Regions from separate parts of the Cupriavidus sp. WKF15 genome, predicted to be linked through region 3. Evidence: predicted binding sites of a transcription regulator. Region 3 holds the regulator's gene; each other region holds the start of a gene.
The links. The regulator sigma-54, encoded in region 3, starts transcription at its own class of promoters, with help from an activator protein. The targets are predictions, from matches to a motif close to TGGCANGNAANCTGCTTT.
Positions count from the first base shown of each region.

Region 1: a site for sigma-54 is predicted at 2,219-2,236, ahead of prpB (methylisocitrate lyase). Genes of this name have one in related genera too.
Region 2: a site for sigma-54 is predicted at 2,064-2,081, ahead of urtA (urea ABC transporter substrate-binding protein). Genes of this name have one in related genera too.

Region 1 covers NZ_CP119572.1:1,663,964-1,674,300, reverse strand. Annotated here, with positions in the region: gene CupriaWKF_RS07840 (carboxymuconolactone decarboxylase family protein) at 1-15, shown strand, start outside; gene prpR (propionate catabolism operon regulatory protein PrpR) at 34-2,025, opposite strand; gene prpB (methylisocitrate lyase) at 2,279-3,187, shown strand; gene prpC (2-methylcitrate synthase) at 3,222-4,376, shown strand; gene acnD (Fe/S-dependent 2-methylisocitrate dehydratase AcnD) at 4,467-7,079, shown strand; gene prpF (2-methylaconitate cis-trans isomerase PrpF) at 7,148-8,341, shown strand; gene CupriaWKF_RS07810 (bifunctional 2-methylcitrate dehydratase/aconitate hydratase) at 8,397-9,839, shown strand; gene CupriaWKF_RS07805 (asparaginase) at 10,041-10,337, shown strand, end outside.
Region 2 covers NZ_CP119572.1:2,360,764-2,371,100, forward strand. Annotated here, with positions in the region: gene urtB (urea ABC transporter permease subunit UrtB) at 1-597, opposite strand, end outside; gene urtA (urea ABC transporter substrate-binding protein) at 754-2,010, opposite strand; gene cyoD (cytochrome o ubiquinol oxidase subunit IV) at 2,365-2,715, opposite strand; gene cyoC (cytochrome o ubiquinol oxidase subunit III) at 2,716-3,363, opposite strand; gene cyoB (cytochrome o ubiquinol oxidase subunit I) at 3,369-5,342, opposite strand; gene cyoA (ubiquinol oxidase subunit II) at 5,351-6,322, opposite strand; gene CupriaWKF_RS11050 (MaoC family dehydratase) at 6,892-7,368, opposite strand; gene CupriaWKF_RS11055 (MaoC family dehydratase) at 7,403-7,846, opposite strand; gene CupriaWKF_RS11060 (acyl-CoA dehydrogenase) at 8,006-9,124, opposite strand; gene CupriaWKF_RS11065 (acyl-CoA dehydrogenase family protein) at 9,138-10,337, opposite strand, start outside.
Region 3 covers NZ_CP119572.1:400,965-411,301, forward strand. Annotated here, with positions in the region: gene CupriaWKF_RS01925 (dynamin family protein) at 1-381, shown strand, start outside; gene mutY (A/G-specific adenine glycosylase) at 486-1,664, shown strand; gene CupriaWKF_RS01935 (LON peptidase substrate-binding domain-containing protein) at 1,684-2,346, opposite strand; gene rapZ (RNase adapter RapZ) at 2,461-3,345, opposite strand; gene CupriaWKF_RS01945 (PsiF family protein) at 3,453-3,824, opposite strand; gene CupriaWKF_RS01950 (hypothetical protein) at 3,823-3,981, shown strand; gene hprK (HPr(Ser) kinase/phosphatase) at 4,012-4,983, opposite strand; gene CupriaWKF_RS01960 (PTS sugar transporter subunit IIA) at 5,058-5,513, opposite strand; gene raiA (ribosome-associated translation inhibitor RaiA) at 5,907-6,260, opposite strand; gene CupriaWKF_RS01970 (RNA polymerase factor sigma-54) at 6,310-7,788, opposite strand; gene lptB (LPS export ABC transporter ATP-binding protein) at 7,889-8,674, opposite strand; gene lptA (lipopolysaccharide transport periplasmic protein LptA) at 8,719-9,360, opposite strand; gene lptC (LPS export ABC transporter periplasmic protein LptC) at 9,448-10,074, opposite strand; gene CupriaWKF_RS01990 (KpsF/GutQ family sugar-phosphate isomerase) at 10,100-10,337, opposite strand, start outside.

The DNA.
Region 1 (10,337 bases), 1.3 Mb from region 3:
AAAATGCCCGCTTGAAGAAGGTGCCCGGCGCCCTCAGTCGGCCCGGAGCCGCCGCCACAGCGTGGTCGGGCTGATCCCAAGGATGTGGCACGCCGCGTTGCGATCGCCGCCGCATTCGGCCAGTACACGCCGGATATACTCGGTCTCGCTGGCCTGCGCGACACCAGCCAGCGAACGGCCGACGCGGCGCTGCCGGTTACCGCGCGCGTGATCCTGCGCCGGCAGGTCGGCAGCCATCCGCTCTTCTTGCGTTTCGCCCCCGTCATTGCCGAACAATTCCGGCACGGCGGCATGCAGTTCGCGCAGCAGTTCCGCGGGCTCCAGCGGACGGCCCGCCACGAGCACGGCAATGCGCTCGGTCACATTCTCCAGTTCCCTGATATTGCCGGGCCAATGGTAGCCGGCCAGCCGGACACGGGCTGCCTCCGGCAGGCCCTCCTGATGCTCCAGCCCCAACCGTTCGAGCGCACGCTGGTAAAGCAGGTTCGCGAGTTCCGGCAGGTCCCCGGCACGCTCGCGCAGCGGCGGCACCTCGATGCGCAGGATGTTCAGGCGGTAGTAAAGGTCCTGGCGGAAGCTGCCCTCGCGCACGCGCTGCGCGAGGTCGCGGTGCGTGGCGGCGATCACGCGCACATTGACCGGCACGGCCTCCAGCCCGCCGATCGGCAACACCTGCTTTTCCTGCAGCACGCGCAGCAGGCGCGTCTGCAGTGCGGGAGGCATGTCGCCAACCTCGTCCAGGAACAGCGTGCCGTTGTGGGCCGACTCGAACAGGCCAGCCTTGCCGCCGCGCCGCGCGCCGGTGAAGGCGCCCTCCTCGTAGCCGAACAGTTCGCTTTCAAGGAGTGTCTCGGGAAATGCCGCGCAGTTGACGGCAACGAACGGGAACGCGCGGCGTGGGCTGGCATCGTGCATGCCTTGCGCCAGCACCTCCTTGCCGGTGCCGCTCTCGCCGCCGATCAGCACGGTCGAATCGACCACCGCATAGCGCCGCGCCAGGTCACGCAGGTGCGTCATGGCGGCCGAGGTACCTGCCAGGTCATCCAGGCTGTAGCGCACGCCCGGCAGCCGCGTGCGGCTGCGCGAACGCAGATTGCGGTCCACGCGCTGGATGGCGGTGGCATCCTGCAGGGTCAGCAGCGCGCCGGTGGTGCCGGACTCACTGACGAGGGGGATGCGGTTGACCACGACCATGCGATCGCCCACCTTCTGGATGGCTTCGAGTTCCTTGGTGCCGCTCTGGATCACGTCGTCCAGCGAGAGGCCCGGCGACAGCGCCTGCAGCTTGCGCCCGACCGCATTCGCCGCCGGCGTGCCAAGGAACCGTTCCATCGCCGGATTGAACGACTGGATGCGGCCTTCGCCGTCGACGGCTGCCACGCCTTCATTGAGGTGCGCGAGGATGGTGTTGACGTAGTCGCGCCGGCCGGATTCGATGCGCCGCAGGCGCGCGGCCTCGATCGCGTCTTCGAGCGCCATGCGCACGGAGTTGCCCGAGTACAGGAACACGCCGATCAGGCCGAGCCGGTCCGCCAGGTCCGTCACCAGGCCTGGGCCGACTACGACCTTCACGCCTTCCTGCTTGAGCGTCTGGACGCGCGCGGTGGCATCGTCCTCGGTCAGGTACGTGTAGGCGGGAATCGACAGCGAAAAGGCGCGGGTGAATTCGTCCACCTCCGCATAGGTGGAAGCGTGCGTCACGAGCGCCACATTGGGTGAAATGCGGCGCGCGGTCGCCAGCGCGCTCATCACATCGAAGCCGGTCACCTTGACCAGCACCACGGGGACGTCGACGTGCTGGCGCAGGTAGGCGCCGTTAGAGCCGCCCGATACCACCACATCGAGCTTGCCTTCGCGCGCCTCGCGCCGGATGGCGTCGGCCGCCGAATCGTAGGCCCGGCCGACGATGCGGAACTCCGCACGGTGGGAATAGGCGGGGATCAGTTCCGCAAAGGCGCGCTGCAGGCGGCTGATGCCGAGCGCCCAGATGCGCGGCAGGCCGGGAGAAGAGACGGGAGGTGCCATGGTGCTTCATGCGTAGAGTGACGCCATTGTGCCCGCGATGAATTTGAATTTCAATCGTGAAATCCGAATTCCACTCATGCAATGCAATAGTGACGTGAATTGATGCTCGGCGCGTCCAACTGCGTACCGCCCGCAGGGAAATATCCCGACAAATCAAGGCATTACACCTATTTCACCGCCCTGCTCCAGCGCCTGGCACACCCCTTGCAGTATTGGGCCCGTTCTTCATTGCCTGAAACGAGACACTGCAACCATGACCTATTCCGCTTCCGACCTGGCCCGTTCGGCCGGCGCCCGCTTCCGCCAGGCCCTGGCTGAAGAGCATCCGCTGCAGGTGGTGGGCACCATCAACGCCAACCACGCCCTGCTGGCCAAGCGCGCCGGCTATCGCGCCATCTACCTGTCGGGCGGCGGCGTGGCCGCCGGCTCGCTTGGCCTGCCCGACCTGGGCATCTCCGGTCTGGAAGACGTTCTGATCGACGTGCGCCGCATCAGCGACGTGTGCGATGTGCCGCTGCTGGTCGACGTCGACACCGGCTTCGGCTCGTCGGCCTTCAACGTGGCCCGCACCACGCGCTCGCTGATCAAGGCCGGCGCCGGTGCCATGCACATCGAAGACCAGGTTGGCGCCAAGCGCTGCGGCCATCGCCCGAACAAGGAAATCGTCACGCAGACCGAGATGGTGGACCGCATCAAGGCCGCCGTGGATGCCCGTACCGACGAGAACTTCGTGATCATGGCGCGTACCGACGCGCTGGCCGTCGAAGGCCTGGAAAGCGCCATCGAGCGCGCCGTGGCATGCGTCGAGGCTGGCGCCGACGCGATCTTCCCGGAAGCCATGACCGACCTGGCCATGTACCGCAAGTTCGTCGACGCGGTGAAGGTGCCGGTGCTGGCCAACATTACCGAATTCGGCGCCACGCCGCTGTTCACCACCGACGAACTGGCCGGCTCCGGCGTGTCGATGGTGCTGTACCCGCTGTCGGCCTTCCGCGCGATGAACAAGGCCGCCGAGAACGTCTACACCGCCATCCGCCGCGACGGCACCCAGAAGAACGTGGTCGAGACCATGCAGACTCGCGCCGAACTCTACGAGAGCATCGGCTACCACGCCTACGAACAGAAACTCGACGCCCTGTTTGCCCAGGGCAAGGCCAAGTAAGGCCAGCCGAACCGTACCTCACAAGGAGACCCTGATGTCCGAAGCACAACCGATCGCCACCCCGAAGCCCAAGAAGTCCGTTGCCCTGTCGGGCGTGACCGCCGGTAACACCGCCCTGTGCACTGTCGGCCGTACCGGCAACGACCTGCACTACCGCGGCTATGACATCCTGGATGTGGCCGACGCCTGCGAGTTCGAGGAAATCGCCCACCTGCTGGTCCACGGCAAGCTGCCGAACAAGGCCGAACTGGCCGCCTACAAGACCAAGCTGAAGTCGCTGCGCGGCCTGCCCGCCAACGTCAAGGCCGCCCTGGAATGGGTGCCCGCCTCGGCCCACCCGATGGACGTGATGCGCACCGGCGTGTCCGTGCTCGGTACAGTGCTGCCCGAGAAGGACGACCACAACACGCCGGGCGCGCGCGACATCGCCGACCAGCTGATGGCCAGCCTGGGCTCGATGCTGCTGTACTGGTACCACTACAGCCACAATGGCCGCCGCATCGAAGTCGAGACCGACGACGACTCGATCGGCGCCCACTTCCTGCACCTGCTGCACGGCAAGAAGCCGTCGGCGCTGTGGGAGCGCGCCATGCACACCTCGATGATCCTGTACGCGGAGCACGAGTTCAACGCCTCGACCTTCACCGGCCGCGTCATCGCCGGCACGGGCTCGGACATGCACTCGGCCATCTGCGGCGCGATCGGCGCGCTGCGCGGCCCCAAGCACGGCGGCGCCAATGAAGTGGCCTTCGAGATCCAGAAGCGCTACGACAGCCCCGACGAAGCCCAGGCCGACATCACCCGCCGCGTCGAGAACAAGGAAGTCGTGATCGGCTTCGGCCACCCGGTGTACACCATTGCCGACCCGCGCAACCAGGTGATCAAGGAAACCGCGCGCCAGCTGTCCAAGGACGCCGGCTCGATGAAGATGTTCGACATCGCCGAGCGCCTGGAAACGGTGATGTGGGACATCAAGAAGATGTTCCCGAACCTGGATTGGTTCAGCGCCGTGAGCTATCACATGATGGGCGTGCCGACCGCGATGTTCACGCCGCTGTTCGTGATCGCGCGTACCTCCGGCTGGGCTGCGCACATCATCGAGCAGCGCATCGACAACAAGATCATCCGCCCGAGCGCCAACTACACTGGTCCTGAGAACCTGGAGTTCGTGCCGATCGAGAAGCGCTGATCACACCGCGCTGACTGGGGAACGTGGAACGGGGCGCATTGCGCCCTGTTCCACAGTTCCTGTGCTTGACCCCGTATTCCTCCCCACGCCATGAACACTGCACACCGCAAACCACTGCCGGGCACCAAGCTGGATTTCTTCGATGCGCGCGAAGCCGTCGAGGCAATCCAGCCGGGTGCCTATGACAAGCTGCCCTACACGTCGCGCGTGCTGGCCGAGAACCTCGTGCGCCGCTGCGACCCGGCCACGCTGACCGATTCGCTGAAACAGCTCATCGAGCGCAAGCGCGAGCTGGATTTCCCGTGGTTCCCGGCGCGCGTGGTATGCCATGACATCCTGGGCCAGACCGCGCTGGTGGACCTGGCCGGCCTGCGCGACGCGATTGCCGACCAGGGCGGCGACCCCGCCAAGGTCAACCCCGTGGTGCCGGTGCAGCTGATCGTCGACCACTCGCTGGCCGTGGAATGTGGCGGCTTCGACCCCGACGCCTTCGCCAAGAACCGCGCCATCGAGGACCGTCGCAACGAAGACCGCTTCGACTTCATCAACTGGACCAAGAAGGCCTTCCAGAACGTCGACGTGATCCCCCCGGGCAACGGCATCATGCACCAGATCAACCTGGAGAAGATGTCGCCCGTGATCCACGCTGACAAGGGCGTGGCTTATCCCGATACCTGCGTGGGCACCGACAGCCACACGCCGCACGTCGACGCGCTGGGCGTGATCGCCATCGGCGTGGGCGGCCTGGAAGCCGAGAACGTCATGCTGGGCCGCGCCTCGTGGATGCGCCTGCCCGATATCGTCGGCGTCGAGCTGACCGGCAAGCGCCAGCCCGGCATCACCGCCACCGACATCGTGCTGGCCCTGACTGAATTTCTGCGCAAGGAAAAGGTCGTCGGCGCCTACCTGGAATTCCGCGGCGAAGGTGCCTCTAGCCTGACGCTCGGCGACCGCGCAACGATTTCCAACATGGCCCCGGAATATGGCGCCACGGCCGCGATGTTCTTCATCGACGACCAGACGCTGGACTACCTGCGCCTGACCGGCCGCGAGGACGAGCAGGTCAAGCTGGTCGAGACCTATGCGAAGACCGCCGGCCTGTGGGCCGACTCGCTCAAGAACGCCGAATATGAGCGCGTGCTGAAGTTCGACCTGTCGAGCGTGGTGCGCAACATGGCCGGCCCGTCCAACCCGCACAAGCGCCTGCCGACCTCGGCGCTGGCCGAGCGCGGCATCGCCGTCGACCTGGACAAGGCACTGGCGCAGGAAGCCGAAGGCCTGATGCCTGACGGCGCCGTGATCATCGCCGCCATCACCAGCTGCACCAACACCAGCAACCCGCGCAACGTGATTGCCGCCGCCCTGCTGGCACGCAATGCCAATGCGAAGGGCCTGACCCGCAAGCCGTGGGTCAAGTCGTCGCTGGCCCCGGGATCGAAGGCCGTTGAGCTGTACCTCGAGGAATCGAAGCTGCTGCCGGACCTGGAAGCGCTCGGCTTCGGCATCGTCGCCTTCGCCTGCACGACCTGCAACGGCATGTCGGGTGCGCTCGATCCGAAGATCCAGCAGGAAATCATCGACCGCGACCTGTACGCCACCGCCGTGCTGTCGGGCAACCGCAACTTCGATGGCCGCATCCACCCATATGCCAAGCAGGCCTTCCTGGCTTCGCCGCCGCTGGTCGTCGCCTACGCCATCGCCGGCACCATGCGCTTCGACATCGAGCGCGATGTGCTTGGCACCGACAAGGACGGCAAGCCGGTCTACCTGAAGGACATCTGGCCGACCGACGAAGAGATCGACGCGATCGTTGCCAAGGCGGTGAAGCCCGAGCAGTTCCGCAAGGTCTACGAGCCGATGTTCGCGATTACCGCGGCCAGCGGCGAGCAGATCAGCCCGCTGTACGACTGGCGCGCGCAGAGCACCTACATCCGCCGTCCGCCGTACTGGGAAGGCGCTCTGGCCGGCGAGCGCATGCTAAAGGGCCTGCGTCCGCTGGCGGTGCTCGGCGACAACATCACCACCGACCACCTGTCGCCGTCGAACGCGATCCTGGCCAACAGTGCCGCGGGTGAGTACCTGGCCAAGATGGGCCTGCCGGAAGAGGACTTCAACTCCTACGCAACCCACCGCGGCGATCACCTGACCGCGCAGCGCGCCACCTTCGCCAACCCGACGCTGATCAACGAGATGGCCGTGGTCGATGGCCAGGTCAAGAAGGGTTCGCTGGCGCGCGTCGAGCCGGAAGGCAAGGTCGTGCGCATGTGGGAAGCGATCGAGACCTACATGGACCGCAAGCAGCCGCTGATCATCGTCGCGGGTGCCGACTACGGCCAGGGCTCGTCGCGTGACTGGGCAGCCAAGGGCGTGCGCCTGGCGGGCGTGGAAGTGATCGTCGCCGAAGGCTTCGAGCGCATCCACCGCACCAACCTGATCGGCATGGGCGTGCTGCCGCTGGAGTTCAAGCCGGGCGTGAACCGCCTGACGCTGGGCCTGGACGGCACCGAGACCTACGACGTGAGCGGCGAGCGCAAGCCGCGCGCCGACCTGACGCTGGTGATCCACCGCAAGAACGGCGAACGCGTCGAAGTGCCCGTGACCTGCCGCCTGGACAGCGACGAGGAAGTGTCGATCTACGAAGCCGGCGGCGTGCTGCAGCGCTTCGCGCAGGACTTCCTTGAATCCGCGAAAGCGGCTGCCTAAGGTAGCGAGATGAGCGGGCGGTGCGGCAACGTACCGCCCGCTGCAGTTTGACCAGGACAAAGACTTCCATGGCCCACGTACCCCAGATCAAGATTCCCGCCACCTATATCCGCGGTGGCACCAGCAAGGGCGTGTTCTTCCGCCTGCAGGACCTGCCCGAGACCGCCCAGGTCCCGGGCAAGGCACGCGATGCGCTGCTGATGCGCGTGATCGGCAGCCCCGACCCATACGGCAAGCAGATCGACGGCATGGGTGCCGCCACGTCGAGCACGAGCAAGACCGTGATCGTCGCGAAGAGCAGCCGCCCCGACCACGACGTCGACTATTTGTTCGGTCAGGTCTCGATCGACCAGCCCTTCGTCGACTGGAGCGGCAACTGCGGCAACCTGTCGGCAGCGGTCGGCCCGTTCGCGATCAGCGGCGGCCTCGTCGATGCGTCGCGCATCCCGCAGAACGGCACGGCTGTCGTGCGCATCTGGCAGGCGAATATCGGCAAGACCATCATCGCCCACGTGCCCATTACCAACGGTGAAGTGCAGGAGACCGGCGACTTCGAACTCGACGGCGTGACCTTCCCCGCCGCCGAAGTGCAGCTCGAGTTCATGGACCCTGCCGCCGAGGAGGAAGGCGACGGCGGCGGCGCGATGTTCCCGACTGGCAACCTGGTCGACGACCTCGAAGTGCCGGGCGTCGGCACGTTCAAGGCGACCATGATCAATGCCGGCATCCCGACCATCTTCGTCAACGCGGAAGCCATCGGCTATACCGGCACCGAACTGCAGGAAGCCATCAACGGCGACCCGAAGGCGCTGGCGATGTTCGAGACCATCCGTGCCTACGGCGCCGTGCGCATGGGCCTGATCAAGAACGTCGACGAGGCCGCCAAGCGCCAGCACACGCCCAAGGTCGCGTTTGTCGCGAAGCCGAAGGACTATGTCGCGTCCAGTGGCAAGCCGGTCGGCGCCGGTGACGTGGACCTGCTGGTGCGCGCGCTGTCGATGGGCAAGCTGCACCATGCGATGATGGGCACGGCAGCCGTGGCCATCGGCACGGCCGCCGCCATTCCGGGCACCCTGGTCAACCTGGCCGCGGGCGGTGGCGAACGCAATGCGGTTCGCTTCGGCCATCCGTCGGGCACCCTGCGCGTTGGCGCCGAAGCCAGCCAGTCCAATGGCGACTGGACCGTCACCAAGGCCATCATGAGCCGCAGCGCACGTGTGCTGATGGAAGGCTGGGTGCGCGTGCCGGGCGACGCGTTCTGACGTCTGGAGACCGGGCCCGGTCCCGGTCTCGCCCCTGTTTCGCCGGAGGGCCAACATGGAGTCCACCGCACGTCCCGACCCGGACCAGGTCCTGGTCGATATTGCCGACTACGTGACGCAATACAAGGTCAGGAGCCCGCTGGCCTATGACACCGCCCGGCTGTGCCTGATCGACACGCTGGGCTGCGGGCTGGAGGCCCTCTCCTATCCGGCCTGCACCAAGTTGCTAGGCCCGGTCGTGCCCGGCACCATCGTTCCCAACGGAGCCAGGGTACCGGGCACGCAGTTCCAGCTCGACCCCGTCCAGGCCGCCTTCAATATCGGCGCGATGATCCGGTGGCTGGACTTCAACGACACCTGGCTCGCCGCGGAATGGGGACACCCTTCCGACAACCTCGGCGGCATCCTCGCCACGGCCGACTGGCTCTCCCGCACTAACCTGGCCGCTGGCCGCAAGCCGCTGTTCATGAAGGACGTGCTCACGGCCATGATCAAGGCCCATGAGATCCAGGGCTGCATCGCGCTGGAGAACGCGTTCAACAAGGTCGGGCTGGACCATGTAGTGCTGGTCAAGGTAGCGTCCACGGCCGTGGTCGCGCAGATGCTCGGCCTGTCGTATGACGAGATCATCAACGCCCTGTCGCTCGCGTGGGTGGATGGACAAAGCCTGCGCACCTATCGCCATGCGCCCAATACCGGCAGCCGCAAGAGCTGGGCCGCGGGCGATGCCACCAGCCGCGCCGTGCGCCTGGCGCTGATGGCCAGGACCGGCGAGATGGGCTATCCCTCGGCGCTGACGGCGAAGACCTGGGGCTTCTACGACGTGCTCTTCAGGGGGCAGCCGTTCCGTTTCCAGCGACCCTATGGCTCGTACGTGATGGAAAACGTGCTGTTCAAGGTCGCCTATCCGGCGGAATTCCATGCGCAGACAGCGGTGGAAGCGGCCATGTCACTGCATCATCAGCTTGCCGCGATGGGCAAGTCGGCGGCCGAGATCCGGGCCGTGACCATCCGCACGCATGAAGCCTGCGTGCGCATCATCGACAAGAAGGGGCCGCTGCACAACCCCGCCGACCGCGACCACTGCGTCCAGTACATGGTGGCGGTGCCCCTGCTGCTCGGCCGACTGAGCGCCGAGGACTACGAGGACAATGTGGCAGTGGACCCGCGCATCGACGCCTTGCGCGCCCGGATCACCTGTGTGGAGGACCCTGCGCTGACCGCGGACTATCACGATCCGGACAAGCGCGCGATCGCCAACGGGCTGACCGTGGAACTGGACGACGGCACGGTGCTGCCGGAAGTACTGGTGGAATATCCGCTTGGCCACAGGCGTCGCCGCGACGAAGGCACGCCCTTGCTGGTCGAGAAATTCAGGACCAACCTGGCCCGCCGGTTTCCGCCGCGCCAACAGCAGGAGATCCTGCGCGTGTCCCTGGACCAGGCACGGCTCGAACAAATGCCCGTGCATGAGTATCTCGATCTATATGTCATTTGAGTTATCAATTGGGCAGGGTCATGCCGATTTGGCATAACCCTGCCAAGCCCACTCCCGCGGCAATTTCTCCTCCCTTATAGTTGCAGCCGCTGTCGGCACCGGCCCTGAAATCCAGGTCCTGCCCGGCAGCCACCGACCGAATATGGACGGCGGCGTCCTGCCCAAAAGGCGCGCCAAGCCGATCCGCCACCGAGGAGAATCATGAAACGTCTTGCCCGCACCACGAAGCTGGCCGCCGCGCTGTTCGCTGCCAGCCTGATCACCGGCACCGCCCACGCCCAACTCGCTCCGTCCGCACAGCCTTCGGCTGCGCCCGCCGCGGCCCAGGCAGAGGCCCGCAAGGCCAATATCGTCATCATCGGGACGGGCGGCACCATTGCCGGCGCCGGCGCGTCGGCCACCAACACGGCGGCCTACCAATCCGCGGTGGTGCCGGTCGACAAGATCATCGCCTCGGTGCCCGAGATCTCGAAGGTCGCCAACGTCAAGGGCGAGCAG
Region 2 (10,337 bases), 1.8 Mb from region 3:
GTCGCGGCCCAGGACACGAATGGCTTCGAGTCGCGCTTCGCGCTGCGCCGAATCTCCCGGCTGGGTCTCCTCCGCCAGCACGGAAGTGGCCCAGATCACGTCCAACCGGGCGCGCAGACCGGGATCGGCCTCCATCTTGCGCGCGGCTTCGACGCTGGCACGCGAGGCACTCTCGGGCTGGTCGTACAGCGTATTGATGGCCTGCGTGCGCACCGCGATATCGGGCGACTGCAGCTGCAGGCTGCTTGCCGCGCTGTCGACGATCGCGCGCAGGCTGTTATTCAGGGTCAGTGATTCCAGCTCGTCGGCCTTGACCTTGACCGGCTGGCCGGTGATGGCATCGACGGTCTTGTCGCCTTCCTGGCGCACCATGCCTACCGACGGCGCGTATTGCAGCGCATCGTCCTGCAACGCTTTCAGGATGGGACCGGCCTGTTCCGGTGGAGCTTTGGCCAGCGCCGACAGGGCCGCGGTCTTGGCATCGAAATCGTCCTCGGCCAGTGGCTTGAGGTCGGCCTGCGACAATGCGCCCGCGGCGGCCGCCCATAGCGGCGCGGCAAGCAGCAGCGCAGCCAGCATGGCGCGCAGCCACGGCATGGCGCTCTTCGGTAACGATTGGGACATAGGTGCTGGCGAATGGGCGGCGCGTGGCCGCGCCTGCTTTTTTTCTGGGGAACCGGGCTGACGCGGCACGCACTGCCGGCTACGGAGAACCGGCGGTGCGTGCCTGTCAGGCTGCAACGGCAGGCAGCCTTACATCACCTTGTCCGGCTTGCCTTCGTTGCCTGCGATGAACGGGCTCCACGGCTGCGCGCGTATGGCCTTGGGCGTCTTCCACACGACGGTGAACTGTCCGTCGCCCTTGACCTCGCCGATCATCACCGGCTTGTAGAGGTGGTGGTTCTCGCCCATGGTCAGGGTGAAGCCGTCGGGCGCCTTGAAGGTCTGGCCGTACATGGCGGCACGCACCTTGTCGGTGTCCGTGGTACCGGCTTTCTTCACGGCCTGCGCCCACATGTGGATGCCCACGTAGGTGGCTTCCATCGGATCGTTGGTCACGCGCTTGTCGCCGCCCGGCAGGTTGTTCGCCTTGACCCAGGCAGCCCACTGTTTCTTGAACGCATCGTTCTCGGGGTTCTTGACGGACATGAAGTAGTTCCATGCCGCCAGGTGGCCGACCAGCGGCTTGGTGTCGATGCCGCGCAACTCTTCCTCGCCCACGGAGAAGGCGACCACCGGGACGTCCTTGGCCTTCAGGCCGGCGTTGCCGAGTTCCTTGTAGAACGGCACGTTGGAGTCGCCGTTGATGGTGGAGATCACGGCGGTCTTGCCGCCCTGCGAGAACTTCTTGATGTTGGCGACGATGGTCTGGTAGTCGCTGTGGCCGAACGGCGTGTAGACCTCTTCGATGTCCTTGTCGGCGACGCCCTTGCTCTTCAGGAAGGCGCGCAGGATCTTGTTGGTGGTGCGCGGATAGACGTAGTCGGTGCCCAGCAGGAAGAAGCGCTTGGCGCCGCCGCCTTCCTTGCTCATCAGGTACTCGACCGCCGGAATGGCCTGCTGGTTGGGCGCCGCGCCCGTGTAGAAGACGTTCTTCGACATTTCCTCGCCCTCATACTGCACGGGGTAGAACAGCAGCGAATTCAGCTCTTCGTAGACCGGCAGCACCGACTTTCGCGACACCGAAGTCCAGCAGCCGAACGTGACGGCGACCTTGTCCTTGGTGATCAGCTGACGCGCCTTCTCGGCAAACAGCGGCCAGTTCGACGCGGGATCCACGACCACGGGTTCGAGCTTGCGGCCGAGCACGCCGCCGCTCTTGTTGATCTCGTCGATGGTCATCAGCGCCACGTCCTTGAGCGACGTCTCGGAAATCGCCATGGTGCCGGACAGCGAATGCAGGATGCCGACCTTGATCGGCTCTTTGGACTGCGCCATCGCCAGCGGGCTGGCGCCGATCATTGCCGCGGCGGCTACCGCCGACAGCTTCAGCATGTCACGTCGTTTCATTGCTGCTCCCTTTATCGTTTGGTTACGGGACTCAACGCACCCCGGGTGATGCATCTGCAACTAGCGTGCCAGGGAACGCACGGCTCCCGCCTGCGGTCTGGCACCGCCGGGCGCCCGGCAAGAGACAATTCGTTTGGAGGTTTCGCGCGGAAGCACCATGCTGGTGCTGCGCCCCGGTCGACGACTACGCACCGCCATCGTGCACGGCGCAATCAGGTGCAAGGGAGAACCGGCCGCGGGCTTCGGGGAAGAGGAGGCAGACTGTCGTGAGTTGTGCGGCGCCGCGGCGCATGGTGCACCGCCGCAAACAAAAACGGGGCCCGAAGGCCCCGTTCTTCTATCGTCCGAAGACGATTACTTCATCATCCACGGCATCATGTTCGCGTTCATGTTGTGCATGATCCAGAGCGAGCCGGCCAGCACGATGAACAGGATCAGCAGCGTGAACAGGAACGACATCACGTTCCAGCGCTGCTGCTTCGAGCCATCCATATGGAGGAAGTACTTCAGGTGCACGACCACCTGCACTGCGGCCATGCCGAGGATGATCAGGAGGGTCGTGCCGCGGTCCATGGTGCCGTCCATCACGATCTTGAACGGGATGACGGTCAGGACCACCGCCAGCACGAAGCCGATCACATAGGACTTGAAGCTGCTGTGGCCGTGCGACTCGGCGTGCGCGGACGCTGCGTGTTGCTGTGCCATTTACATTGCCCCCATCAGATAGACCACGGTGAAGACGCCGATCCAGACGACGTCCAGGAAGTGCCAGAACAGGCTGAGGCAGTTCAGGCGCTTGGACATGGTCGGGGTCAGGCCCTTCTTGCTGACTTGCCACATCAGGACCAGCATCCACACCATGCCGCTTGCGACGTGCAGGCCGTGGGTGCCCACCAGCGTGAAGAACGACGACAGGAACGCGCTGCGGCTCGGGCCGGCGCCTTCGGCGATCAGGTGATGGAATTCATTGATTTCCATGTACATGAACGCGGCGCCCAGCAGGAAGGTAATGCCCAGCCAGACCAGCACCCGTACCTTCGAACGGTTCTGCAGCGAGATCATCGCGAAACCGTACGTGATCGACGAGAACAGCAGGATGAAGGTCTCGACGAGCACGTAGTTGAGCTCGAACAGCTCCTTGCCCGACGGACCGCCCGCCACTTCGCCGCGCAGGACGGCGAACGCGGCGAACAGGCACGCGAACAGGATGCAGTCGCTCATCAGGTACAGCCAGAAACCAAAGATGGTGTTCTCGCTGGTGTCATGGTGCGCGTGGTCGTGCGTCTCGTCGTGCGAGCGCGCATGAGCCGGGGCTTGCGCCGCCCCGAAGCGATCAAGGACTTCTGTCGACATGGTCATCAGGCCTGCGAAGCAATGCGCTGCAGTTGGCGCGTTTCAATCTGCTCGACCTCGGCGGCCGGCACGTAGTAGTCGATGTGGTCATCGTTGGCGCGGCGGATGAACGACACCACCATGCCGATCAGGCCAACGGCGGCAAGCCACCAGATGTGCCAGACCAGGGCAAAGCCAAGCACCAGGCTGTACAGGCCCATCCAGAAGCCCGCGCCGGTGTTCTTCGGCATGTGGATCTGCTCGTAGCCGCTGGTCGGCAGCTTCTCGCCACGGGCCTTCATGTCGGCGAACGCGTCCAGGTCACGCACCACCGGGGTGTGCGCGAAGTTGTAGAACGGCGGCGGCGACGAAGTGGCCCATTCCAGCGTGCGGCCACCCCACGGGTCGCCGGTCACATCGGCCAGCTTCTTGCGGTCGCGGATCGACACGACGATCTGCAGCACCTGGAAGAAGATGCCCAGCGCGACGAACACCACGCCGACCACGGCCAGGTACAGCCACGGCGTCCAGGCCGGGTTGTCAGTGTGGTTCAGGCGACGGGTCATGCCCATCAGGCCCAGCACGTACAGCGGCATGAAGGCGAAGTAGAAGCCCACCAGCCAGCACCAGAACGCGCACTTGCCCAGACGCTCGTTCAGCTTGAAGCCGAACGCCTTCGGCCACCAGTAGGTGATGCCGGCCAGGTAGCCGAACAGCACGCCGCCGATGATCACGTTGTGGAAATGGGCGATCAGGAACAGGCTGTTGTGCAGCACGAAGTCGGCTGCCGGCACGGCCATCAGCACGCCGGTCATGCCGCCGATCACGAAGGTGATCATGAAGCCCAGCGTCCACAGCACCGGCGAGGTCATCTGCACGCGGCCGCGGTACATCGTGAACAGCCAGTTGAAGATCTTCACCCCGGTCGGGATGGAGATGATCATGGTCGTGATGCCAAAGAACGCGTTGACGTTCGCGCCCGAGCCCATCGTGAAGAAGTGGTGCAGCCACACGATGAACGACAGCACCATGATGGCCGAGGTCGCGTACACCATGCCCTTGTAGCCGAACAGCTTCTTGCCCGAGAACGTGGCGATGACTTCAGAGAAGATACCGAACGCCGGCAGGATCAGGATGTACACCTCGGGGTGGCCCCAGATCCAGATCAGGTTCACGTACATCATGGCATTGCCGCCGCCATCGTTCGTGAAGAAGTGCATGTCGAAGTAGCGGTCCAGGCCCAGCAGTGCCAGCGACACGGTCAGCACCGGGAAGGCAGCCACGATCAGCACGTTGGTGCACAGGACCGTCCAGGTGAACACCGGCATGCGCATCAGGGTCATGCCCGGGGCGCGCATCTTCAGGATGGTCACCAGGAAGTTCACGCCGGTCAGCAGCGTGCCCAACCCCGAGATCTGCAAGGACCAGAGGTAGTAGTCCACCCCTACGCCCGGGCTGAAATCCAGGCCGGACAGCGGCGGGTAAGCGAGCCAGCCGGTCTTGGCGAATTCGCCAACGCCCAGCGAGATGTTCACCAGCATGGCGCCCGACACGAACAGCCAGAACGACAGCGTGTTCAGGAACGGGAAGGCCACGTCGCGCGCGCCGATCTGCAGCGGCACCACGAGGTTCATCAGGCCCGTCATCAGCGGCATGGCCACGAAGAAGATCATGATCACGCCGTGGGCGGTGAAGATCTGGTCGTAGTGTTCCGGCGGCAGGACGCCGTGGGCACCGTTCGTGGCGAGCGCCAGTTGCGCGCGCATCATGACCGCGTCGGAAAAGCCGCGCAGCAGCATGACCAGCGCGACCAGGCAGTACATCACACCGATCTTCTTGTGATCGACCGAAGTGAACCACTCATTCCAGAGGTAGCCCCACTTCTTGAAATACGTGATCGCGCCTAGCAGCGCAGCGCCGCCGATGGCGACGCCGGCCAGTACGACCATGATGATCGGCTCATGAAACGGAATCGCCGACAAACTCAATTTGCCAAACATCATTGCTCCTAGGATTGCGCGCCCAGCGCCGGCTTGGCCGGCGTGGCCATGGACACCCGCTCTTCGCCGAGCGTGTTACGCGACGTGCAGATCGGGCCGCCATCAAAGCCTTCGCGGGCCATGGCGTGGCCGTCGTTGCCCATGTACTGGTGCAGGATGCCGGTGAACAGGCCGTCTTCGACCTTGCCGTAGTAGGCCACCGGTTCCGCTTCGCTCGGCTTGGCCAGGACCTTGTAGTCCGCGCTGGCGAGCTGGCGTTCGGATGCGCGCACCTTGGCGACCCACGCGTCGAACTCGAAGTTCGACATGGCCGTCGCCTTGAACTTCATGCCCGAGAAGCCGCCGCCGCTGTAGTTGGCGGACATGCCGTCATACGTGCCGGCCTCGTTGGCAATCAGGTGCAGCTTGGTCTCCATCCCGGCCATGGCGTAAACCTGGCTGCCCAGTTGCGGGATGAAGAACGAATTCATGATCGAATCGGACGTGATCTTGAAGTTCACCGGCGTGCCCACCGGGAACGCGATCTGGTTGACCGTCGCGATCTTCAGTTCCGGATAGATGAACAGCCACTTCCAGTTCATCGCCACCGCCTCGACGGTGATCGGCTTCTGCTTGGATTCCAGCGGCTTGTACGGATCCAGGTCGTGCGAGGACTTCCACGTGATGATGCCCAGCGCGATGATGATCAGGCAGGGAATCAGCCACACCACGACTTCGATCGCGGTCGAGTGCGACCAGTCGGGTTCATAGCGTGCCGAGGTATTGCTGGCGCGGTACTTCCAGGCGAACACCAGCGTCAGGACGATCACCGGCAACACCACCAGCAGCATGAGCCAGGTGGCGATCAGGATGATGCCTTTGATGTCGACGCCTACCTGCCCCTTCGGGTCGAGCAGCGTCATGTTGCAGCCGGCGAGCAGCAAGAGCAGGCCGAGGCTTGGCAGGGACCGCGTCCACCGCGGCAGTATGGGTTTCTTCATGTCACGACTGGTTTGGTTAGGCCGCGCTTGGGCAAAGCGTGGCTTCACCGCCTGATGCCGGAAGCAAGAGGCGTTGGGCTGAGGGAAAACCGGAAGGACGTGTCCTTAGCTGGCGTTGAGGTCTGGCGGATCTAACGCCGGATGACCATGCGGCCTGACAACGCCATGAACACGGAAGGACAGCTGACGACTGCGCGAGCGGCCCGCCTGAGGCGGTAGCACTGCGGCACCTGATGGCCGAAACCGCGAACGGTCCCGGCTCAGGACTGCAGCCGGGTAGCGTTGAACCACGAAGTTTTTGCACTTCCCGACAAGCCTGCCTTGTGGGCAAGCGCGGTTTCCGGCCGGAATGTGCAACACGTAAAACATCGTGGGCGCGACTGTACCGCAATGCAGCATTACGGGTAAACCCAACAGCACAGAACACAGTGTTCAGAAAAACGGACAATTCTCAAAAGAGATGTTTGATTTACTTAAAATGTGTTGCAGTGTCCGCATTATCGTCAAAAATTGAAAAAAGCCGCCTGTCGACGGCTTTTTTCTTCCTGTATCAACAAAACAACAACGGCTCATCCGTATCGGCGACTGATGGACTCGGCCACGCACACCGGACGGTCGCTGCCCTCGCGCTCAATCGTCACTTCCCAGGTCGACTGGGCGCCTACGAGCTCGGGCGACTTCGGCAGCGGGTCGAGCCGCTCGACCTTCTGCAGCTTGATGCGCGCGCGCAGCTTGCTGCCCACCGGCACCGGCGCGGTGAAGCGCACGCGGTTCAGGCCGTAGTTCACGCCGATCTTGGACGGCATGTGCAGCGCGTTGTGCATGAACTTCGGTACCAGCGACAGCGTCAGGAAGCCGTGCGCGATCGGGCCGCCGTACGGCGACTCCTTCTTTGCGCGCTCCACGTCGACGTGGATCCACTGGTGATCGCCGGTCGCTTCGGCAAACAGGTTCACCTGCTCCTGGGTGATCTCCATCCAGTCGCTGACCGCGACTTCCTGCCCTTGCAGGCTTTCCAGTTCTTCGAGCGATGCGATGGTACGCATGTCGGTTATCTCCTCGTTGTTTAGGTTAGGGGGCTCAGGCGGGGCGGCGGCCGTACATGCCCATGCCCTTGACCGTGCAGACCAGTTCGCCGCGCTGGTTGGTGGCTTCCCATTGGGTAAGGACCACGCCGCGGTCCGGCTTGGATTGCGACGGCCGGGAATCGAGCACGATGAACACCACGGACAGCGTGTCGCCGGCATAGACCGGCTTCAGCCAACGGATCTCGTCGACGCCCGGCGAACCCATGCTCGCCGACTTGCCGACGGTGCTCAGCACCAGCAGGCGCATCATGATCGAGCAGGTCATCCAGCCGCTGGAGATCAGTCCGCCATAGATGCTCTTGGCGGCGGCCTCCTTGTCGATATGGAAGGGCTGCGGGTCATACTGGCGGGCAAAGCCGAGGATCTCTTCCTCGGTGACGAGGTAGGAGCCGAGCTCGCGGCGGCTGCCGACTGCAAAGTCCTCGAAATACAGCATTGGTGGGGTCTCCGTTGTCGCTGACTTTTGACTTGTCATCGCGATAATCGCATGGCGGGTAATGGCGTGCGTCCGTATTTGCCGAACCCGCCCCTAACTGCGCGCAAAGAAAAAAGCCGCGCCTGGACTACGGCGCGGCTTCGATTGGCATCGCCTGGATCAGGCAGCTTGCTGGAAGCTTGCCTGGCCGGCAAAACGGGCCAGGTGATGGTCGACGTCACCGAACGTGGTGTTGATGAGCGTCAGGCGCTTGAACATGTGCGCGGCCGGCAATTCGTTGGTCACGCCCATGCCGCCGTGGATCTGTACCGCCTCCTGGCCGACGTAGCGCGCGGCCTGGCCGACGCGGGCCTTGGCAGCCGAGACGTAGCGGCGACGCTCTTCCGGTGTCGCCTCTTCAAAGCGGGCCGCGGCCAGCAGCGTGATCGAGCGCGACTGCTCGGCCTGGATGAACATCTCGACCATGCGGTGCTGCAGCGCCTGGAAGCGAGCAATCGGCTGGCCAAACTGCTGGCGCGTCTTGGCATATTCCAGCGTGGCGGCGTTGAGCGTATCCATCACGCCCACGGCCTCGGCGCACAGCAGCACCGCCGCGTAATCGGCGACCTGCTCGACCTGGTCGAAGGCCTTGCCGGCCTCGCCGAGCAATTGAGCCGGCGCGTCCTGGAACGTGATATCGGCGGCGCGCAGGTTGTCGATGGTGCGGTAGTCCTTGACACTGACGCCGGCGCCCTTGGCATCGACCAGGAACAGCGAGATGCCGTCGCGGTCGGCGTCCGCGCCGCTGGTGCGCGCCGAGACGATCAGCTTGTCGGCCTGGCCGCCATGGATCACTACAGCCTTGCGGCCGTTAAGCTTGCCGTCGCGCGCGGTCACGCGCACGTTGTTCAGCTCGTAGCGCGCCTGCGGCTCGTTGAAGGCCACGGCGAGCTTGAGTTCGCCGCCGGCCACTTGCTCCAGCAGCGCCTCCTGGCCACCGGCCAGGCTCAGGGCATACGCGCCCACGACGGTCGCCAGGTACGGCTCGACGACCAGGCCGCGGGCGAGCTCCTGCTGCACCACCATCATGTCCAGCGCCTTGCCCGCGAAGCCGCCCTGCTCTTCGGCCACCGGCAGCGCGGTCAGGCCGAGCTCGACCAGCGAGCCCCAGGCGGACTCGCCATAGCCGGCCCCGCTCTCGTAGCGCTTCTTGCGCGACTCGAAGTCGTAGTCCTTGTCGATGAAACGGCGTACGGCGTCAGCCAGCTGCTTCTGTTCGTCGCTGAGATTGAAGTTCATGTTCCGTGTCTCCTCACAGCCCCAGGATCATCTGGCTGATGATGTTGCGCTGGATTTCGTTGGACCCGCCGTAGATGGAGGTCTTGCGATAGTTGAAGTAGTAGGCGGCCAGCGGGGCGGCGTCGTCGTAGCCGGTCACCGCGTGCGCGTGCTCGCACTCCAGGTAGGCCGGGTCGAAAGGCTGGGCATAGGGGCCGACGGCTTCGACCATCAGCTCGGTCAGCAGCTGCTGGATCTCGGTGCCCTTGATCTTCAGCATCGAAGCTTCCGGGCCGGGGCCCTTGCCCGCGGCTTCGCTCGACACCACGCGCAGCACGGTGATCTCCAGCGCCATCAGTTCGATTTCCAGCGCGGCAACCTTGGCGCCGAAGACCGGATCTTCCAGCAGCGGCTTGCCGTTCTTCTGCTGCTGGCGCGCCACGCGCTTGAGGAAGCCCAGCTCGCGCTTGGAATTGCCGACACGGGCAATGCCGGTGCGCTCGTGGCCGAGCAGGTACTTGGCGTAGGTCCAGCCCTTGTTCTCCTCGCCAACGCGGTTTTCCACCGGCACCTTGACGTTGTCGAAGAAGACTTCGTTCACTTCATGGTCTTCGTCGAGCATGATGATCGGACGCACGGTGATGCCCGGCGTCTTCATGTCGATCAGCAGGAACGAGATGCCTTCCTGCTTCTTCGCTTCCGGATCGGTGCGGACCAGGCAGAAGATCATGTCGGCGTGCTGGCCGAGCGTGGTCCAGGTCTTCTGGCCGTTGACGATGTAGTGCTTGCCGTCCGGGGTCAGCTCGGCGCGGGTCTTGAGCGAGGCCAGGTCCGAACCCGAACCCGGCTCGGAATAGCCCTGGCACCACCAGTCGGTGCAGTCCAGGATACGCGGCAGGTAGTAAGACTTCTGCTGCTCGTTGCCGTACTTCATGATCACGGGCGCGACCATGGCCACGCCGAACGGCAGCACGCCGGGCGCGCCGGCGCGGGCGTTTTCCTCGTCCCAGATATGGCGCTGCGTGGCGTTCCAGCCGGTACCGCCATATTGCACGGGCCAGTGCGGCGTCGACCAGCCCTTGCCCGCCAGGATCTTGTGCCAGCGCACCAGGTCGTCGCGGCTGGGCCGGCGATGGTTGAGCACCTTGCTGCGGATATCCGCCGGCAGATTGGCTTCCAGCCAGCTACGCACTTCCTCGCGGAAGGCGTTGTCGGACGCCGAGTAATTGAGATC
Region 3 (10,337 bases):
CTGCAACTCGTCCAATCGCACTTCGGCGCGGTCAGCATGCTGACGCGTTCGCGGCCGAACCTGGTGCAGGGGGCGTTCGATACCATGGCCAGCCGCGTGCTGGAGAATTTCCGCGACCTGAACCGCGATATCGAAGTCTGGCTCAAGTCCGTGATGACGCCGCTGGAGGCGCAGGTGCGCGAGCACCAGAAGCAGCTGCGCCGCCGCGTGGATTCGATCGAACGCATCCACGAGGCTACCGACACGCTGGAAAGCCGCATCGCCGACCTGGAGGAGGTGCTCAATGGCCTGGATGAGCGCAGCGGGCGCATCGAGGCCCATGCCCTGCGCATCGTCCGTCCCGAGGCTGACACCGAAGGCGCGCAACTGGCCGTGGCCTGATCCCGGGCTGGCCGGTATATCATGTGGCGCCGCCTCTGTGCGGCGCTTTTTCTTTTGCGTGGCCCATTTGCCTGCCACGCCATCCACGCGCCCGATTGTCCCCGATGCCCCGCAAGTCCGCCCCCGCAGTCTCGTCCGCCAACGCCGTCGCCGTGCCGCCCGACATCCAGGTTCCCGCCGGCTTCGGCGCGCGCGTGGTCGACTGGCAGCGCATGCACGGCCGGCATGACCTGCCTTGGCAGAACACGCGCGATCCATACCGGATCTGGCTTTCGGAGATCATGCTGCAGCAGACGCAGGTGAGCGCGGTCATCGACTACTTCCAGCGCTTCGTCGCGCAGCTACCGACGGTGCAGGCGCTGGCCGCCGCGCCGGCCGACCAGGTGATGGCGCTGTGGGCGGGGCTGGGCTACTACTCGCGCGCGCGCAACCTGCACCGCTGCGCCATGCAGGTCGTCAGCGACCATGGGGGCCGGTTTCCGACCGATCCCGCCGTGCTGGCCACGTTGCCGGGCATTGGCCGCTCCACCGCCGCGGCGGTCGCAGCCTTCAGTGCCGGCGTGCGGTCCCCGATCCTGGACGGCAACGTCAAGCGTGTCTTTGCGCGCTTCTTCGGCATTCACGGCCACCCGGGCGAGCGTGCCATCGAGAAACGCATGTGGGAGCTGGCCGAGGCCGCGCTGCCCGCAGCGGGGCCGCGCCAGGCTGACGATATGGTGGCCTACACGCAGGGCCTGATGGATCTTGGAGCGACCGTCTGTTCGCGCGGCAAGCCGGCATGTCTGGCCGATGGCGCGGCGTGCCCGCTGTCGGCGGACTGCGTGGCGCGCCGCGATGGCCTGACCGCTACGCTGCCGACCCCCAAGCCACGCGCAGCGGTGCCGGAGCGAAGCACCGTGATGGTCATGCTGCGCCATGGGCGCGACGTGCTGCTGCAGTTGCGCCCGGACAGCGGTGTCTGGGGCGGTTTGTGGAGCCTGCCGGAGATGCCGGTGGCAACGGTGCCGTTCGACGCGGAACTCGCGGAGGAGGACGCGCTGGGCTATGCGCGAGCGTTCGGCGAACCGTCGCGCGCCGACCTGGCCGGCGAGCTGGTCCATGTCTTCACGCATTTCCGGCTGCTGATCCGCGCGATCCGGGTCGACATGGCGGCGCTGTCGCTGCGCGAACCGGATTCCGGGCCGGCGCAACGATGGCTGTCGCTCGACGATCTCGACGCGCTTGGCACGCCAGCACCGGTGCGCAAGCTGCTCGAGACGCAGGCCCGCGGCGGCCTGTTCTGACGCCGCCGCAGCCAACTCGCTACACCATGTGGTGCTGCCGCATGTAGCGGTGCACGATCTCGATGCGCATGCCCGCATCGGGCAGCTCCATCAGCATCTGCTTGGCCTTGAGCGGCACCGGCAGCAGTTCGCACAGGCGGTTGGTGACCCAGCTCGGGTCGTCCCACAGGTAGGGTTCGGCGAACGGCATGCGGTCGGGCTGCTCGGCATGCAGCCGCGTGACGATCCGGCGCAGCACTGACAGGCATTCGCCCAGCAGTTCGAGCTTGCAGTCGATGATGTCGGCGGGCAGCAACTCGACGCTTGCCACGAGCAGCCCGTCGTCACGCTTGCGGTGCTCAAGCACGCGGAAGCGCTGTCGGCCGCGCGTTTCGATCAGCAGCACGCCAAGCTGCTCCATGTTGCAATCGACGATTTCGGCCAGGCAACCGATCGATTCCGGCACGGTTTGCTTGCCAGGCTGCGCAACTTCCTCGCCACTGGCAATCAGGCAGACGCCGAACGGCGCTGCATCGCGCAGGCAATTGCGCACCATGTCCACATAGCGCTTCTCGAAAACGCGCAGCGGCAGGCGGCCATCCGGGAATAGCACCGTGTGCAGTGGAAAGAGGGGCAGGTCATCCAGCGTCGGCGGCGTCGCGTCGACGGGAGTGGTGTGACGGAGAAGGTCTGTCGAGGACATGCGATGGCTGGCGTTCCACTGGATCGGGGAAACCGGCCGCCGGATCGGGTGCGGCGACCGCCATGGCTGCCAGGGCTTGACTTGCCTGGCGGCACCGTAGGGCCACGCAGGCGGCTATGCTGCCGGTGCGAGCTCGCGGTGTCTTACCAGCACATTACCATGCGCGCGGAAATAGTTGGCGAGCCTTTCCGCAATATAGACCGAACGGTGCTGTCCGCCGGTGCAGCCGATGGCCACGGTCAGGTAGCTGCGGTTGTCCGCAATGAAACTCGGCAGCCACTTTTCGACATAGGCGCGGATGTCTTCGGCCATCGCCAGCACCATCGGCTGGGCCTGGAGGAAGTCGATTACCGGGCCGTCGCGGCCGGTCAGCGGGCGCAGCGCGAGGTCGTAGTACGGGTTGGGCAGCGAACGCACGTCGAAGACCAGGTCGGCATCGCTGGGTACGCCGTGCTTGAAGCCGAACGACTCGAACAGCAGCGTGAGTCGCTGGCTGTCTTCGCGGATCAGCTCCTTGATCCAGCTGCGCAGGGTATTGGTGCGCACGTTGCTGGTGTCGATGCGGTGCGCGGACTCGGCCAGCGGGCTCAGCAGTTCGCGCTCCATCTCGATGGCTTCCATCAGCGCGCGGTCGTTGAACGCCGGATCGCCTTCGGTGCCCGGCGCGCCGTTGGTCAGGATCGACAGCGGGTGCCGGCGCCGCGTTTCCGAATAGCGCTGCACCAGCGCATCGGTGCTTGCCGTCAGGAACACGACTTCGACCTGATGGGTCTCGGCCAGTTCGCGAACCGTGTCGGGCAGGTGGTCCAGCGATTCGCGGCTGCGAATGTCGGTGGCCACGCCAAGGTGCGTATAGCCCTCGGCCGCAAGGTAGCGGGCCAGGTCGGGGATGAATTGGGCCGGCAGGTTATCGACGCAGTAGTAGCCTGCATCTTCAAGCACGTTCAGTGCGACGGATTTGCCGGAGCCGGAGATGCCGGTGATGAGGATGATGCGCATAGCATGGAGAGCATAGCATCCGGAGGTGGCCACGTCATGACAGTGGCCTCTCCACGCAAAAATGGCGAACCGCCCGGTTCGCCATTCTGGTCAGCATCGGCAGCTGATTACTTCGACAGGCATTCCTTCATGAACGCCTTGTAATCGTCGCCCTTCTTGCCCTTGCCTTCCTTGCTGCAGGCCGACATCTTTTCCTGCTGGGTCTTGGTCGGCTGCACGCCCTTGGCCGAAAGGCACTGCTTCATGAAGGCCTTGCGATCGTCGCCTTTCTTGTCGCCAGCCTGGTCGTTGCAGTCCTTCATCTTCTGCTGCTGCGCGGTGGGAGCCTTTGCGGCGGATGCGGGCGCGGCCTTGGGCGCCGCGGCCGGAGCAGCAGGCGTTGCCGGGGTGGCGGGCGTTGCCGGGGTGGCCGGCTGGGCAAAGGCGCCGGTGGCCAGCAACGGCGTCACCAGCACACACATCGCGATCAGTTTCTTCATGCTTGCTCTCCTGGCTGTGGAAAACTTCGTGGCCGCATTTTCGCCAGCCAACGGCGGGCGCTGCGGCTACGGACTGGGCTCGATGCCCATTACAGCACAAAACGAGGCATATCCCCACCGCGTTGACTTATTTGTCAACGCCGATGTAAGCAATTGAAAACGTGCCGCGGCTTGTCGCGATCGCCGCTCAGAGCAGGCGGCCCTGTCCGCGCGAGACCGCGTCGGCCTGCATTGCGGCGCGCTGGCGGTCCATGAAGTCGCGCAGGGTATCGATGCCGCGCAGGCGCAGGATGGTGTTGCGCACGGCGGCCTCGACCAGCACGGCGAGGTTTCGGCCGGCCGCCACCTGGATCTTGACCATATGGATTGGCAGGCCCAGCACGTCGAGGTACTGGGAGTCGAGCGGCAGGCGTTCGAACTCGCCGTCGTTGCGGCGCACCAGCTGGACCACCAGCTTCATCTTCATCTTCCGCCGCACGGCGGTCTCGCCGAAGATGGTCTTGATGTCGAGCAGGCCCAGGCCGCGCACTTCCAGCAGGTTCTGCAGCAGCGGCGGGCAGCGGCCTTCAATGAAATCGGGCCCCAGGCGCACGAAATCCACCGCATCGTCGGCGACCAGGCCGTGACCGCGCGAGATCAGTTCCAGGCCGAGCTCGCTCTTGCCGAGACCCGACTCGCCCATGATCAGCACGCCCATGCCCAGGATGTCGAGGAACACGCCGTGCATGGTCACGCGCGGCGCGGAAATGCGCGACAGGTAAAGCCGCAGGTGGTCGATCACCGCCGCCGAGGAGACCGGCGTGGTGAACAGCGGCGTGGACGAGCGCGTGCAGCGCAGCTCCAGGTCCGGCGGCGGTTCCATGCCGTCGGCCACCACCAGGAACGGCGGCTCGAGCAGGATCAGCTCGCCCATCTGGCGCTTGCGGGTCTCGTCGTCCAGGCGCTGGTAATAGGTGATCTCGGGCTTGCCCAGCACCTGGATCCGGTTCGGGTGGATCAGGTTCAGGTGGCCAACCAGGTCCGCGGCCGAGGTAGCCTCGCGGGCAAACTCCACGTCGAAGGCGCGATCCGCACCCTCCAGGCCAGCCACCCACGAGAGTTTGATGTCGGCTGCGTTGTCGTCGAAGATCGACTGGGAGGTGACGCCGGTGAGTTCCATGCGGTATGACTTTCGGAGCGGGGACCGTGCCGGACTTTACGGTTGTCCGGTCTGTTGCCAGCCCAGGGGGAGGATCAGGGATGCCACTGCGTCAGGAGTTCGTGAACCGCGTCCGGCGTGGCCAGCGTTGCCAGGCCTTCGCGCATGTCGCGATCCGATAGCAGCTGGGCAATTTCGGAAAGGATTTCGAGGTGCTGCTGCGTGGCCTGTTCCGGCACCAGCAAGAAGATCAGCAGCGAGACCGGCTTGCCGTCCGGCGATTCGAACGGAATCGGCTCCGCCAGCCGCATGAAGGCAGCCAGCGGTTGCTTCAGACCCTTGATGCGTCCATGCGGAATGGCCACGCCCGCGCCCAGGCCGGTTGAACCCAGCGACTCGCGCGCGAACAGGTTGTCGGTCACGGTCGCCCGCGCCACGCCATGATTGTTCTCGAACAGGAGCCCGGCTTGCTCGAAGACACGCTTCTTGCTGGTGACGCTGACGTCGAGTTTGATGTTGCCGGGTGGCAGCAGTTTGGCCAAACGATTCATGGGCGATGCGAGGATTTCAGTTAGCAGGCAGATCGGACTGCTCAGCCCGGAAACGAAGCAGGGCCGGATTGCGGCGAGGCCATGGTTTGCCAGGCGTTCGGCCATTAGTTCGGCCATTATAGAGCAGCGTCTCCCCTGTTCTTGTGCAATGCAGCGCCGGTCCCTGTAGGTCCCGGCCCGTGCTGGTGCCGCCGCACCAGGGTAGGGCGGGCGCACCGGAGTCGCCACCGGCTATGTCTTGGAGAGCATACACCGTGCGGCGCCAGTTGCGAACACTTGTGCCAGCGGCCCGGGCAAGGCTGTGGCCGCGGATGCAAAAAAGCCGCGCTACATGGCGCGGCTTGCTTTTATCAGTCCCTTTTTGAGGGCCAGCCTAACGACTGGCAGGCATGATCATTGCTGCTGTAATTGTGACTCGGCCATCTGGTACTTGACCGCTTCGCGGTCGTGGCCTTGCACGCGGTCCTTGTAGCGAATCACCTGGCGGTCCAGCTTGTCGACGAGTGCGTCGATGGCCGCATACAGGTCTTCGTGGTGGGCTTCGACAAAGATGTCCTTGCCCCGGAGGTGCAGATTGATTTCCGCGTACTGCCGCCTGTCCTTTTCCTTGTGATTGTCGACTGAGAGTAGCACGCTGACGCCAATGACTTGATCGAAATGCCTGACGATACGCTCCAGCTTCGTTTCCACGTACTCACGCAGAGGGGGCGTGATGTCCAGGTGGTGTCCACTGATCTTGAAGTTCATAGCGCTTCTCCTTCTGAAAGAGCTGCACCAGGCAGGCGGTGCAACTCGGCTACAAAGTCTTGCGGAGATTGACAGCAGGGATCTTCAGGGCTTCGCGATACTTGGCGACGGTACGGCGCGCGACGACGAAGCCTTGTTCACCCAGCAATTCGGCAATTCGGCTGTCGGAAAGAGGACTCCTCGGGTCTTCGGCTCCTATAAGTTGCTTGATCAAGGCGCGGATGGCCGTTGATGAAGCCGCGCCACCAGTTTCGGTGGACACGTGGCTGCCGAAAAAGTACTTCAGTTCGAAAGTACCCATTGGCGTTGCCATGTATTTATTAGTCGTCACCCGGGATATGGTTGACTCGTGTAATCCCAGTGTATCGGCAATCTCCCGCAAAACCAAGGGGCGCATCGCGATTTCGCCATGCGTGAAAAAGTTCTTCTGACGTTCGACAATTGCCTGCGAAACTCGCAGGATCGTGTCGAACCTTTGCTGGATATTCTTGATCAGCCAGCGCGCTTCCTGCAGCTTCTGCTGCAGGCCGGCCGCGCCGGACTCTCCCTTGGCTCCGCGCAGGATCTGCGCATACATATCGTTGATGCGCAGGCGCGGCATCACGTCCGGGTTGAGCTGCGCGATCCATCCGCCGCCGCCCTTGCGCACGAACACGTCCGGCACCACGAAGTCGGCTTCGGGGCGGCTGTACGCGTGGCCCGGATATGGCGCGAGCGAGCGGATCAATTCGTGGGCGGCCTTGAGCGCCGCTTCGTCCACCTGCAGTGCTTTTTTCAACCGCGTGTAGTCGCGCACGGCAAGCAGTTCCAGGTGATGGTTGACGATCGACAATGCCAGCTCGCGCTGCGGGTGCTGCAGCCGGCGCAGCTGCAGGGTCAGGCATTCGGCGGCATTGCGCGCGCCTACGCCGGGCGGGTCGAAGCTTTGCAGCAGCGCGAGTATGGCCTGCACTTCCTCGACCTCGAATTCGAGTTCCTCGGGCAGCTCGGCGCAGATCTCCTCTAGCGACGCGCTCAGGTAGCCGTCGTCGTCGAGCGATTCGATCAGGAAGATCGCGAGCCCCTTGTCACGTGTAGAGATCTTCAGCGGCGCGAGCTGTTCCATCAGGTGTTCGCGCAGGGTGGGCTCGGCATCGCGCAACTGCATGGGCGTCTTCTCGTCGTCATCGCCCTGCGGGCGCCGCGCGAAATCGTCCAGGCTCCAGTCGCTGCCGTAATCGTCGCCACCGCTGTCACTGTAGCCTTCTTCATCTGCGCCCGCGCCGTTGGCGTTTGCTTCGCCATTGCCCTGCGGTTCCGCTGGTGCGGGTGCCGGTGCGCTCTGCAGATTGACCGAGCCGTCCGCAGCCACGCGCAGCGGGCTTTCGATCCAGTCGTTCTCGCGCTCGAGCAGCGGGTTTTCGGTCAGGGCCTGCTCGACTTCCTGCTGCAGTTCCAGCGTGGAAAGCTGCAGCAGCCGGATCGACTGCTGCAATTGCGGCGTGAGGGCAAGATGCTGGGAGAGGCGGAGCTGTAGCGACGGTTTCATGCGACCTATTCTATGCGCATCTTCCCGTTGTTGGAACGGAAATTGCTATCGCTGATGCTGCCTGATCGTCTCTGCCAAGGGGACAGTTTCTGCCCCGGCTTCACATGCGGAAGTTCTCGCCCAGATAGACGCGACGCACCGACTCGTTGGCGATGATGTCTTCGGGCTGGCCCGCTGCGAGTACGGTGCCTTCGCTGATGATATACGCGTGGTCGCAGATGCCGAGCGTTTCGCGCACATTGTGGTCGGTGATCAGCACGCCGATGTTGCGTGCCTTGAGGAAGCTGACGATGCGCTGGATCTCGCCGACCGCGATCGGGTCCACGCCGGCAAATGGCTCGTCGAGCAGGATGAAGCGCGGCGACGATGCCAGCGCGCGCGCGATTTCCACACGGCGGCGCTCACCGCCCGACAGCGACAGCGCGGGATTGTTGCGCAGGTGGGCGATCTGCAGGTCGTCGAGCAGCGTATCGAGGCGGCGGTCGATCTCGGCCTTGGGCAGCGCCTTGCCGTTTTCGAGCTGGAGCTCCAGCACCGCGCGGATGTTCTCTTCCACATTGAGCTTGCGGAACACCGAAGCTTCCTGCGGCAGGTAGGACAGGCCCATGCGCGCACGCTCGTGGATGGCCAGGCCGCTGATGTGCTTGCCGTCGAGCACGATATCGCCCTCGTCCAGCGCCACCAGGCCCACGATCATGTAGAACGACGTGGTCTTGCCCGCGCCGTTCGGACCGAGCAGGCCCACGACCTCGCCGCTTTTCACGTCGAGCGACACGTCCTTCACCACCGTGCGCGACCCGTAGCGCTTCTTCAGGTGGCGCACGACCATCGTGCTGCTGTCGGCACGGCCGTCGTTGGCGGCGGAAGCGGACGTGGGGGCGAGCATTGCGGTATCGATCATGGTGGCGGTGGTGCGCTCGGGCGCGTAATTCAGGGCTTGCTGGACGGCGCGGGCGCCGGCTTCAGGTCGAGTGGCGGGGCGGCGGCCGCACCGCTAGCTTGCTGGCGCGGCGAGAGCACTGCGCGCACGCGTCCCGACGGGTTGCCGGCCGAGGTGTTGTCACCGCCGCCGGCAGCTGTGTAGAACTCGTTGCGGCTGTCGTAGGTCAGCACCGCGCCACGGATCTCGTCGACCAGCTTGGCGCCCTGCAGGCGGGCCATGCGGGCGTGGCCGATCAGCTTGGACATTTCCTGCTTGCCGTCGTACTCGATGCGATCGCCCCAGCCGTCCATGTACTCGTCCACGCCTTCACGCTTCTGCCGGATATAGGCCTGCTTGCCGGCCTTGGCCGTGGCCACCGCGAACTGGTAGCCCTCGGGATCGGTGCGGATCTCGGCCGCGTCCGACTTCAGCACCATGGTGCCCTTGGTCAGGATCACGTTGCCCGTCAGCGTGTAGATCTGCTTGACGTCGTCGTAGCTGGCGTTGTCGGCTTCCAGGACCAGCGGCTTGTCCCGGTCCGCGCGTTCGGCATGGGCGCCCAGCGGCGCCAGCACGGCAAGCGTGGTCGCCACGGCCAGCAGCAACGGGGAGGCGCGCCGGCGGGACAAGGTCGTCAGGGAAGCAATCATGTTGGCAAGAGTCGCAGGAAGGCGGAGGTTCAGGCGCGGTGCTCAGGTCCGCGGTGCCGCCCCGTGGTGCGCGGGCGGCTGTTGTTGTCAGGATCCCGGGGTCCGGGTGGGCGCACCGGTAATGATGGTGCCGCGTACGTTGCCCAGCAATTGTACTTCGCGGGTAACGTTGTTGAAGATCAGCCCGTTGGCGGTCATGAGCGACGGGCCGCGCGTGAGCTTCACGGCCTTGTCGGTCTTGACAATGTCGTCATTGACCAGGACCCGGAAGTACTCCGAGGCGGCCGTCATCAGCGGGTCCTTGGCTGCGTCGGCGCCTTGTTGCCGCTCGACGAAGCCGTTGCCGTACAGGTCGATGACCGAGCCTTCGGCATTCATGTTGCCGCGATCGGCGCGCACGCTCACCGGCGGGCGGTCAGGCTGGTAGGCGCGCATGGCGGGACGGGTCACTTCGTAGGACTGATCGTCGCCGAAGTGGACCATCTTGTCGCCGGTGAAGCGCATCTTGGTACTGCCGTCCTGCGCGAGCTCGGTGGCCGAGAAGCGTTCCATGTAGTAGTCGGGCTCGTGCTTGCGTACGGTCGGCGCCTTGGTGCCTTCCTGCTGCGTATTGATCTGCACCAGCCAGAACGTGCTGCCGGCCACCACTGCCATCAGCAGCAGCGGCAGCAGCCGCAACACGATCCCGGTGAGGGAAGACAGGAGAGCCTGCATGGTGTCGTTGCGTGCGCGCCGGGGTTCAGATGACCTTGGCCCGGGTCAGGTCGTGGATGTGCAGCGCGCCCACCAGGCGCCCGTCATGGTCGACCACCAGCAACTGGTTGATGCGGTTGGCTTCCATGACCTGCACGGCTTCGACGGCGAGCTGGTCTTCATGGATCACGTGCGGGTTGCGGTGCATCACCTCGCCGATCGGCACGGTCTTCCAGTCGCGCGGGGTTTCCAGCAGGCGGCGCAGGTCGCCGTCGGTGAACACG